DNA from 4 places in the Mangrovibacillus cuniculi genome. Region 1 is predicted to be linked to each of the others. Evidence: riboswitches for the same ligand, from Rfam matches in the RefSeq annotation. Region 1 holds a riboswitch; each other region holds the start of a gene.
What was found. A riboswitch is a leader RNA that binds a small molecule or an ion and turns the genes downstream of it on or off. The one in region 1 is predicted to bind thiamine pyrophosphate.
Positions count from the first base shown of each region.

Region 1 (2,203 bases):
CTAATGAGTTAGCCATTATTGTGCCTCCTTAGGAAGAAAGTCATTTGTAAAGGCTTCCTCCGCAATAAATTCTCCAGTTAATAACTCGTTTTCTTTCATCCAATTAGCGTAGTTAGTCCAAACAGTTTCTTTTTGCTGCCCCCAATACTCTGCATCACGAGCATACTCATTCGCTAACCATTTCTGACTTGCTTTTACTAGTTCTTCATTTAAGTCAGGTACTGCATCAATTAAGTGCTGAGCAGCGTCTTCTGGATTTTCCATTGCGAAATTATACCCCGCTGCTGTTGCTGATAAGAATTTTTCAATTTGCTCTGGTTCTTCTTTCACCTTATCTTCACTCGTAATAATTACTGGCGTGTAGTAGTCCAGATTATCCGAGAAATCTGTTAAATACAGCATGTTAACTGGTTCGCCTCGGAGTTCTGCTTCGATTCCAGTCCATCCATAGAAGATCCATGAAAAGTCAATATCTCTCTTAACTGCTGTAAAATAATCTGCATTTCCGATGTTAATATTTTCGACTTTAGACACGTCTACGCCATCTTGCTTCATCACAGCGCCTAACACCGCTTCTTCTACCGGAGCTCCGAATCCACCGTATCGTTTACCTTCAAAATCTTTAGGTGACGTAATATTTTTATCTACAGGTGAAGCAAAACCTGACGTATTATGCTGAATAATCGCAGCAACTGAGACAACAGGTATGTCTTCAGTTCTGGATAACGTGACGTTTTCTTGATAACTAATACCGAAATCTGCTTTTCCAGATGCTACTAGCGCCTCTGCTCCTGCTTCTCCTGGTAACATGATGTCCACTTCTAGCCCTTGCTGCTCAAAGTAGCCTTCCGCTTCTGCAACATATAATCCTGTGTGATTCGTATTTGGGGTCCAATCTAAGACTACTGTTACTTTGTTATCTTCCTGACTTGCTTGGTTTCCACAAGCACCCACTAAAATAGCGCTTGCAATGGTAATTACAGAAAAAAACTTTCTTTTCATCTTTCTCCTCCTGTTCGAACGTTCGCTACAAATGGTTTTCCTCACTTAATATGGGCAAACGAAAAAGCGCCCAAAACCATTTGGGCGCATATGTATGAGGTAATTAACATATGTTCCCTACGCTGGTCTTAGCCAGATCAGGTTCTAAGGGTCTCCGTCTCTCGGACATGATCTCAACTGGCATCACCAGTTCCCCCACACATCGTTCTTATTATTTTTTTTCAGTATCCCATAAAGTAATGATTTCGTAAAGAAAAAAGGATAGCCCATAGGACTATCCCGTTTTCTGCAGAAATTCTCTCGCATACTTTAAAAGGTAGACTTTATTAGTCTAGGTAAGCTGCTCCAACGATAATTAAAAGGATGAAAAGAACAACGATTAATACGAAAGTTGAACCGTAGTTATTTCCACAACCGTAACCGTAACCGAAACACATGAGCAATCACCTCCGAATGAGTATTGCCGTGAGCTTTACCTCACATTTATACTTTATTCAGATGGCTCAATAGTGTATGGACTTATCCCCATTGTTACTATGAAACTTTACACATTCGTTAATTAGTCCATGAATTACTTCTGAGTCAATCCACTCTTTACAACGATTTTGCGCCTTCCAATCTTCTTTTCCTTGGTAATAATCCGCGTAGTTTTTCATGATTGAAAAGAAAAGACAGAAGAAAACAAACGATTGACTAGGGATGCTTTTCATTACCCATTCCCGAAGCAGTATTGCTTTCTCTTCTTGATAAGCGTTCTTCTTACATTCGTTTACCCAAACATATGCAATATCATAAAGTATAGGTCCATAGCTCACTAAACCAAAGTCGAGTAAGAAAATAGTATCTTTGCTAACAATCCAATTGAAATAATGAGGGTCTCGATGAATGACGCCATATTGTTGATGATTCCATTGATACGTGTACATATCCCAAAACGTTGAATTTGACTGGAAAAGTAGTAGGTATTCCTTTAACCAATCTTCCAACGTCCATTTCTCTTGTCTAACGATATAATTTGGAATCGGAAATTCTTTTATAATTTTCGTGCCTAAAGAAGAAAATGTCTGTAAAACAGCATAAATCGAATCCACATCTTCTAAGGTGCTACTTCTTCCATCTACCCATTCAAAATCTATCCATAATTCAGATGGGTCTGAAGAAGAACAAATAATACGTGCAGTAGGAAAGTGAAGTTTATTAA
Region 1 is NZ_CP049742.1:528,575-530,777, reverse strand. It holds gene G8O30_RS02730 (thiamine-binding protein) at 1-16, opposite strand, end outside; gene G8O30_RS02725 (ABC transporter substrate-binding protein) at 16-1,002, opposite strand; TPP riboswitch at 1,100-1,209, opposite strand; gene G8O30_RS02720 (YjcZ family sporulation protein) at 1,329-1,439, opposite strand; gene G8O30_RS02715 (aminoglycoside phosphotransferase family protein) at 1,506-2,203, opposite strand, start outside.

Region 2 (2,203 bases), 1.3 Mb from region 1:
CCTACGATGGATTTTCTCGCTCCTTCATGAGTTTTAGACACTCTTATTCTCTCCTACGATCGATTTTCTCGCTTCTTCATGAGTTTTAGACGCTCTTATTCTCTCCTACGATCGATTTTTCCGCTCCTTCATGAGTTTTAGACGCTCTTATTCTCTCCTAAGATGGATTTTCTCGCTTCTTCATGGGTTTTAGACGCTTTTATTCTCTCCTACGATCGATTTTCTTGCTCCTTCATGAGTTTTAGACACTCTTATTATCTCCTAAGATTGATTTTTCCGCTCCTTCATGAGTTTTAGACGCCCCTATTCTCTCCTCAGCTCCCATTCCCACTGCCGAGATAAGTATAGAACGCTCCTATTCTCTTCTCAACTCCCATTTCTACTCCCGAGATGAGTATAGAACGCTCCTATTCTCTTCTCAGCACCCATTTCCACTCACGAGATGTGTATAGAACGTCTCTATTCTCTTCTCAACTCCCATTTCCACTGCCGAGAGGAGGATAGAACGCTCCTATTCTCTTCTCAGCTCCCATTTCCACTCACGAGATGTGGATAGAACGCTCCTATTCTCTTCTCAACTTCAACTTCCACTACCAAGACAAGTTTAAGAATTCTTTACAATAAAAATCACTACTCTTACACAACTCCTCACAAAAAAACCAGCAGAGTCCCTCTCCACTGGCATCCATCTATTTCTCCAATTCTTTTGTTTGCGCTTCAATCTTCTTTACTAACTGCTTCAAGTCCTTCCTAACATACCTCAATTCTCGTAACGTTTCTGCCTTATCCGTCCTATCAAATAACCTGGCTAGTTCTTCTTTATCTTCTTCTGTTAAGTAGTACTTCGCATCCTTTTTTTTCTTCTTCAGGAAACCAAACATATTCATCACCCCCATGTAAAATATGCAGTCTACGCACAAAAAAGAAATAATTCATGGTATGATATGGATAATTAATCGTCCACTAGGGGAGCCCTTACGGCTGAGACAAACTTCGGTTTGGACCCTTTGAACCTGATCTGGTTGATACCAGCGTAGGGAAGTGGCGGAAGCACTTCTTTTTGATGCTAACGCCACTCTTCTTTAGGAGAAGTGGCGTTTATTTGTTACGTGACCGGTAACAACTCCATGTTGACCACGTGATGTGTTCCCATCTTAATGGAGTCTCTTACTAACTCGATGAACGTTAACCGAGTCACGGTAACAACAAATCAAAAAGGAGGAAAAAACATGAATACTAGAAAGTTAACCCTAATGGCAATGTTAGTAGCCATCGCAGTCATCGGAGCATCATTTGTCTCCATCCCCACAGGAGTCGCAAGAATTTTCCCAATACAGCATGCTGTGAATGTCATAGCAGCTGTAACATTAGGCCCAGTTGGTGCAGTACTAACTGCTTTTGTCACTGGACTTGTAAGACTCTTAACAGGAACTGGTTCTCTCTTAGCTTTTCCAGGTGGCATGATTGGAGCTTTACTAGCTGGATTTGTTTATTGGAAAACAAATAAACTCCGCTGGACCATATTGGGAGAAGTTATTGGTACTGGTATTATCGCATCTCTTTTAGCAGTTCCTTATGCAGCAATTTTTATGGGTAGTAAGTTTGGTGTATTCTTTTTCTTACCAGCGTTCTTCCTTTCAAGCTTAGTAGGTTCTGCGATCGGTGGATTAATACTGAGGAAAGTACCTTTAAACCAAGTGACGAACCAAGAACTTACTAGATAAATAAAAGCCGTTAGATAAGGAACTTCCTTTCTAACGGCTTTTATCATGCTGATTCGATCCCACTATCTTCATACAAAAAGGACTTATTCCCACTAAGCTCCATAGAGAGCAACGTAACTACTTTCTCTCTTATAACTGGATTTCGTTCAAAAAAGGCGAAGTGAAATCTCTTCCCAGCGTAAAAGTTCTCGATAAAATATTGATATCTCTCCTCACACGTATTACCAACTAGTCGATTATTTTCAACTAACTCTTGTAAAAAGTAAATGACGGCTGGAGTCACAATCTCGTATAAGTTTCCACTCAATTTGCTGACGGACTTTCCTAAGCAATTTGAACACGATGCTAGATTATTAAGACCTCTTGTTTGTTCTAAAAATAACTCTATATAAAATTCTAAGATAACTTTGGAGACTAGTTCAAACTGACACGTCTCCTCTACTTGACTGATTTCTTCGTTAGATAAAAAGTTTTCTAGA
Region 2 is NZ_CP049742.1:2,327,043-2,329,245, forward strand. It holds gene G8O30_RS11790 (hypothetical protein) at 690-887, opposite strand; TPP riboswitch at 956-1,057, shown strand; gene thiW (energy coupling factor transporter S component ThiW) at 1,230-1,724, shown strand; gene G8O30_RS11800 (hypothetical protein) at 1,768-2,203, opposite strand, start outside.
Region 2: it holds a riboswitch for thiamine pyrophosphate, as region 1 does, so the genes downstream of both, thiW (energy coupling factor transporter S component ThiW) here and G8O30_RS02725 (ABC transporter substrate-binding protein) in region 1, are expected to answer to the same signal.

Region 3 (2,203 bases), 960 kb from region 1:
TTCTCGACTCTTCGGTGTTTCAGAAAAGGAAGAGCCTGTTCAAGAAAATACACAAGAAGTGGAACAAACAGAACCGATAGAAGTGGTAGAAGTGGAACGAGATGAAGTTCACCAAATACCTATTCATCAGATTGTACCTAATCGTCATCAACCTCGAACTGTCTTTCAAGAGAGCAAAATAGCTGAGCTAGCGGAAACAATTTCTCAGCATGGTATTATTCAGCCTATTGTATTGCAAAAAATTGCAGAAGATCAGTACGAGCTCATCGCTGGAGAACGAAGATGGCGAGCTGTTCAAATGCTTCAATGGGAAAGAGTTCCCGCTATTTTGCGTACAATGTCTGAAGAAGAGATGGCTTCTGTCGCGCTTATTGAAAACCTTCAACGGGAAGAGTTATCTCCGATTGAAGAAGCATTTGCATACGAAAAGTTATTAAAGTTTCATGGCTTAACGCAGGAAGCACTGGCACAAAGACTTGGGAAGGGTCAATCAACCATTGCGAATAAATTGCGTTTATTAAAGCTGCCTAAAGAAGTGCAAGATGCAGTTTTACAAAAATTTGTTACAGAAAGACATGCTCGTGCATTAATACCTTTAAAGAAACCGGATCTTCAAATTGCTTTGTTAGCAGATATTATTGAGAAATCCTTTAATGTTAAGCAAACAGAAGACCGTGTATCTAAAATGCTAGAAAAGAATCCAGAACCATCAAAAGCAAGACGAAAGGCGTTTAGTAAGGATATGCGTATTGCTGTTAACACGATACGTCAGTCTTTAACGATGGTAACGGATAGTGGAATAAATTTAGATGCTGCAGAAGAGGAATTCGACGAGTATTATCAATTTACGATTAAAATTCCTAAAAAGAAATCTTAATAGATAACTAGAGGAAAAGCTGTTGATGATTTGTCGACAGCTTTTCTTTGAGCTTTTTTCTTACAATTGGTAAAATAAAAAAGAATAAAATACGTTACCACAAGGGGAGCGAAAGCTGAGAGTGAACACTTATGTGTTCTGACCCTTCGAACCTGTTAGTTAATGCTAACGTAGGGATGTGGAAGAGCGCATGAATACTTGGAATTCATGCTGTTTTCCCTCTCTCTTTTGGTACAAAAAAAGGAGAGTTTTTTTATGCAAACAGGAAAATTAGTAAAATTAGTGGAAGCAAGTATCATGGCGGTTTTTGCGTTGCTAGTAGACCTTTTACCTTCCATTAAACTTTCACCAAGTATCTCTATTTCTTTTGCCATGGTGCCCATATTAATTTTGGCTATGAGAAGGGGAGTTGGAATTGGGCTTCTAGGAGGATTTTTGTGGGGGACGCTGCAAGTTGTGTTAGGTGAAGCGTGGATTGTAGCTCCTTCTCAAGTAATTATTGAGTATTTCATTGCTTTCACTTGTATCGGATTTGCTGGACTTGTATCGAAGAGAGTTACTAGATCGTTACAACAAAAAAACGTCAGTGCAATATTATTTGTGTTAGCAGGTGTCATGATTGGGACAGTAGCGAGGTATTTTTGGCATTTCATCGCTGGCGTAGTTTATTTTGCAGAATACGCTCCAGAGAATCTATCTCCGTGGATCTTTTCTTTATACGCGAACGGATTAACAGCGTTAGGGTCTGCCATTCTATGCTTTATAGTAATTAACTTATTGGTGAAGACTAGAAAGCAACTACTAATCCCAGAAGAGCTCGTTGACCGTGCAGCATAAGTGTGAATAGAAATGACTAAAAGGTGCTGAAGCGGAATTAATTCCGCTTCAGCACCTTTAATTATTGTGTATCGTGTGCAAGGGAAGAAATTTAAAAGGAGAGTAACCGTATTTTTTACACTCCTACTTGTATCCTCCTATTTCTCTCTTTATTTTGACTAAATAGGCATACTTTCTCTCATTCCTAACATTATTCGATAAATCTTTCTACTCAATTCATTTTATTCACACTCTTTTTCTATTTTTTTGATAAAATAGTAATCAGGCTTGCCATTTTAGAAGGAAACTAGAGGTAGGTGAAAAGAATGGGCAAGATCATTTCGATCGCTAATCAGAAAGGCGGAGTAGGAAAAACCACTACTTCCGTAAATTTAGGAGCTTGTTTGGCTCATATAGGTAAAAAAGTTCTTTTAGTTGATGTCGATCCTCAAGGAAATGCCACAAGCGGTGTTGGTATTGAAAAAGGAGATGTACATCAATGTATTTACG
Region 3 is NZ_CP049742.1:2,703,324-2,705,526, reverse strand. It holds gene noc (nucleoid occlusion protein) at 1-877, shown strand, start outside; TPP riboswitch at 970-1,071, shown strand; gene thiT (energy-coupled thiamine transporter ThiT) at 1,133-1,714, shown strand; gene G8O30_RS13630 (ParA family protein) at 2,020-2,203, shown strand, end outside.
Region 3: it holds a riboswitch for thiamine pyrophosphate, as region 1 does, so the genes downstream of both, thiT (energy-coupled thiamine transporter ThiT) here and G8O30_RS02725 (ABC transporter substrate-binding protein) in region 1, are expected to answer to the same signal.

Region 4 (2,203 bases), 300 kb from region 1:
GTATATGGGGCAAAGTGGTAGATGGCGAATGTGCCATAAATTTTGTCTCGGAAGATTATAGGAACGGACCAAACAGCTCGAACACCAACTTTATCACTGTGAACGACAAAAGGCTTCCATATTTCGCTTTTGTGTGTATCTTCTACTATTACTACGCGCTTTTCTGCTACAGCAACTCCACATCCACCCATTCGTAAAGGGAGGTTACTAGCAACCTTCGTGTAAGAATTTGGGAACGCTTCATATCCTGGTCCGGGATTAAGTGTTTGAGACGATTCATCATAAATCATTGTGGTAACGGTAGCTTCTGTAAATATTTCTGACAAGTAACCTACCAATCTTGTAAGAATTACCTCTATGGTATCATCTGATTCAAAAGGGTTTTGATGCAAAAATTCATCTATCATATACGATACCTACTTTTTCATTTATTGTATTTTAAATTATTTTTAACGACACCTTAACGGAAGTGGATTATCTTAACTTTTAGCTTATCAGATAACAAAGATAGATACACTAACTCTCGTAAAATTATATAGATCTTGGTTGAGTTTCCTTCGTGCTATTTCGACATTAAATTTAAACAAACGTTTGATCAATGAGGTAGTTATCTTTTTGCTTGAATTAATTTTCTGACATGTTATAGTGAAAGAAACGTCACAACTACATATTTTTACCACTAGGGGGGCCTATACAATAGGCTGAGATGAGCGTGTTACGCAAAGACCCTTTGAACCTGATCTAGTTCATACTAGCGGAGGGAAGTGGGCGAGTCGTTCAATGTGTTTATTATTTATTGACCTTCTAACGCCACTTCCATTGGGAGTGGCTTTTTTGTTACGTGACCAGTAACCACTCATCGTTGATCACGAGATGTGGTCCGTTCTTAGATGAGTATTCATGTTCCATCTAAAACAAAAAAGGAGCGATTCATAATGACCACTTTTACAAAAGACTTACGAGAAAAAGTAGCACCGATTTGGGAAGCAAGCTTTCAGCACCAGTTTGTCAAAGGGATTGCAGACGGTAGTTTACCGGTAAAGAACTTTAGACACTATGTGATGCAAGATTCTTACTATCTACACCATTTTGCGAAAGTGCAAGCACTCGGTGCGATTAAATCAGACAATATGGATACTGCGCAGCGTTTTGTGACACATGCGAGTCACACATTTGAGGCAGAGCTTTCCTTGCATCAACATTTTTATGAACTATTAGATATTACAGAAGAAGAGATTCAAGCGTTTGAACCAGCTCCGACTGCTTACGCCTATACGTCCCATATGTATCGTGCCGCAGAAGAAGGGACGTTAGCGGATTTACTAGCAGCGATTTTGCCTTGCTACTGGCTGTATTATGAGATTGGCCAGAAGTTGCAACACGCAAAACCAAACCATCCAATCTATGATAAATGGATTGCAACCTATGCATCAGATTGGTTTGGTGAACTAGTGACAGAACAAATTAATCGTTTAGATGAGCTGGTAGGTGAGTTATCAGATCATGAGAAAGATAGAATAGAGAAACATTTCGTGAAGAGTAGCTATTACGAGTTAGCATTTTGGGAGATGAGTTGGTCATTAGAATCGTGGGATTCGTTGATGAATAGAGAGGTGGCACAACGATGATATATGATGGGCTGCTGTTACAAAAGATTCGACAAGAGAATCCTTTGGTTCACAATATCACCAATATCGTGGTAGCCAACTTTTCTGCTAACGGATTGCTTGCTTTAGGGGCCTCACCGATTATGGCGGATTCACCAGAAGAAATGGAAGATATGGTGACTATTGCTTCCTCCGTCGTTTTAAACATCGGTACGTTAAACCCTACTACTGTGGAAGCAATGATTTTAGCTGGAAAAGCCGCGAATGTAAAAGGAGTTCCTGTCGTGCTGGATCCAGTAGGAGTTGGGGCAAGTCAATTTCGTCGACGTGTTGTTCAGACTATTTTGCAAGAAGTGAATGTGGATGTGATTCGTGGGAATATTGGAGAGCTTGCAACGATAGCAGATGTGGAGTGGCAAGCAAAAGGGGTGGACGCTGGAGTTGGGTCTCATAGCGCTGAGTACATTGCAGAATTGGTGGCGACAAAACATAAATGTACGGTTGGAATGACGGGAGAAATCGATATTATCACGGACGGGAATACGGTCTATAAGGTAAAAAATGGAGACCCTGTAATGCCGCTTATAACTGGTTCT
Region 4 is NZ_CP049742.1:233,417-235,619, forward strand. It holds gene G8O30_RS01120 (PAS domain S-box protein) at 1-407, opposite strand, end outside; TPP riboswitch at 672-780, shown strand; gene tenA (thiaminase II) at 936-1,628, shown strand; gene thiM (hydroxyethylthiazole kinase) at 1,625-2,203, shown strand, end outside.
Region 4: it holds a riboswitch for thiamine pyrophosphate, as region 1 does, so the genes downstream of both, tenA (thiaminase II) here and G8O30_RS02725 (ABC transporter substrate-binding protein) in region 1, are expected to answer to the same signal.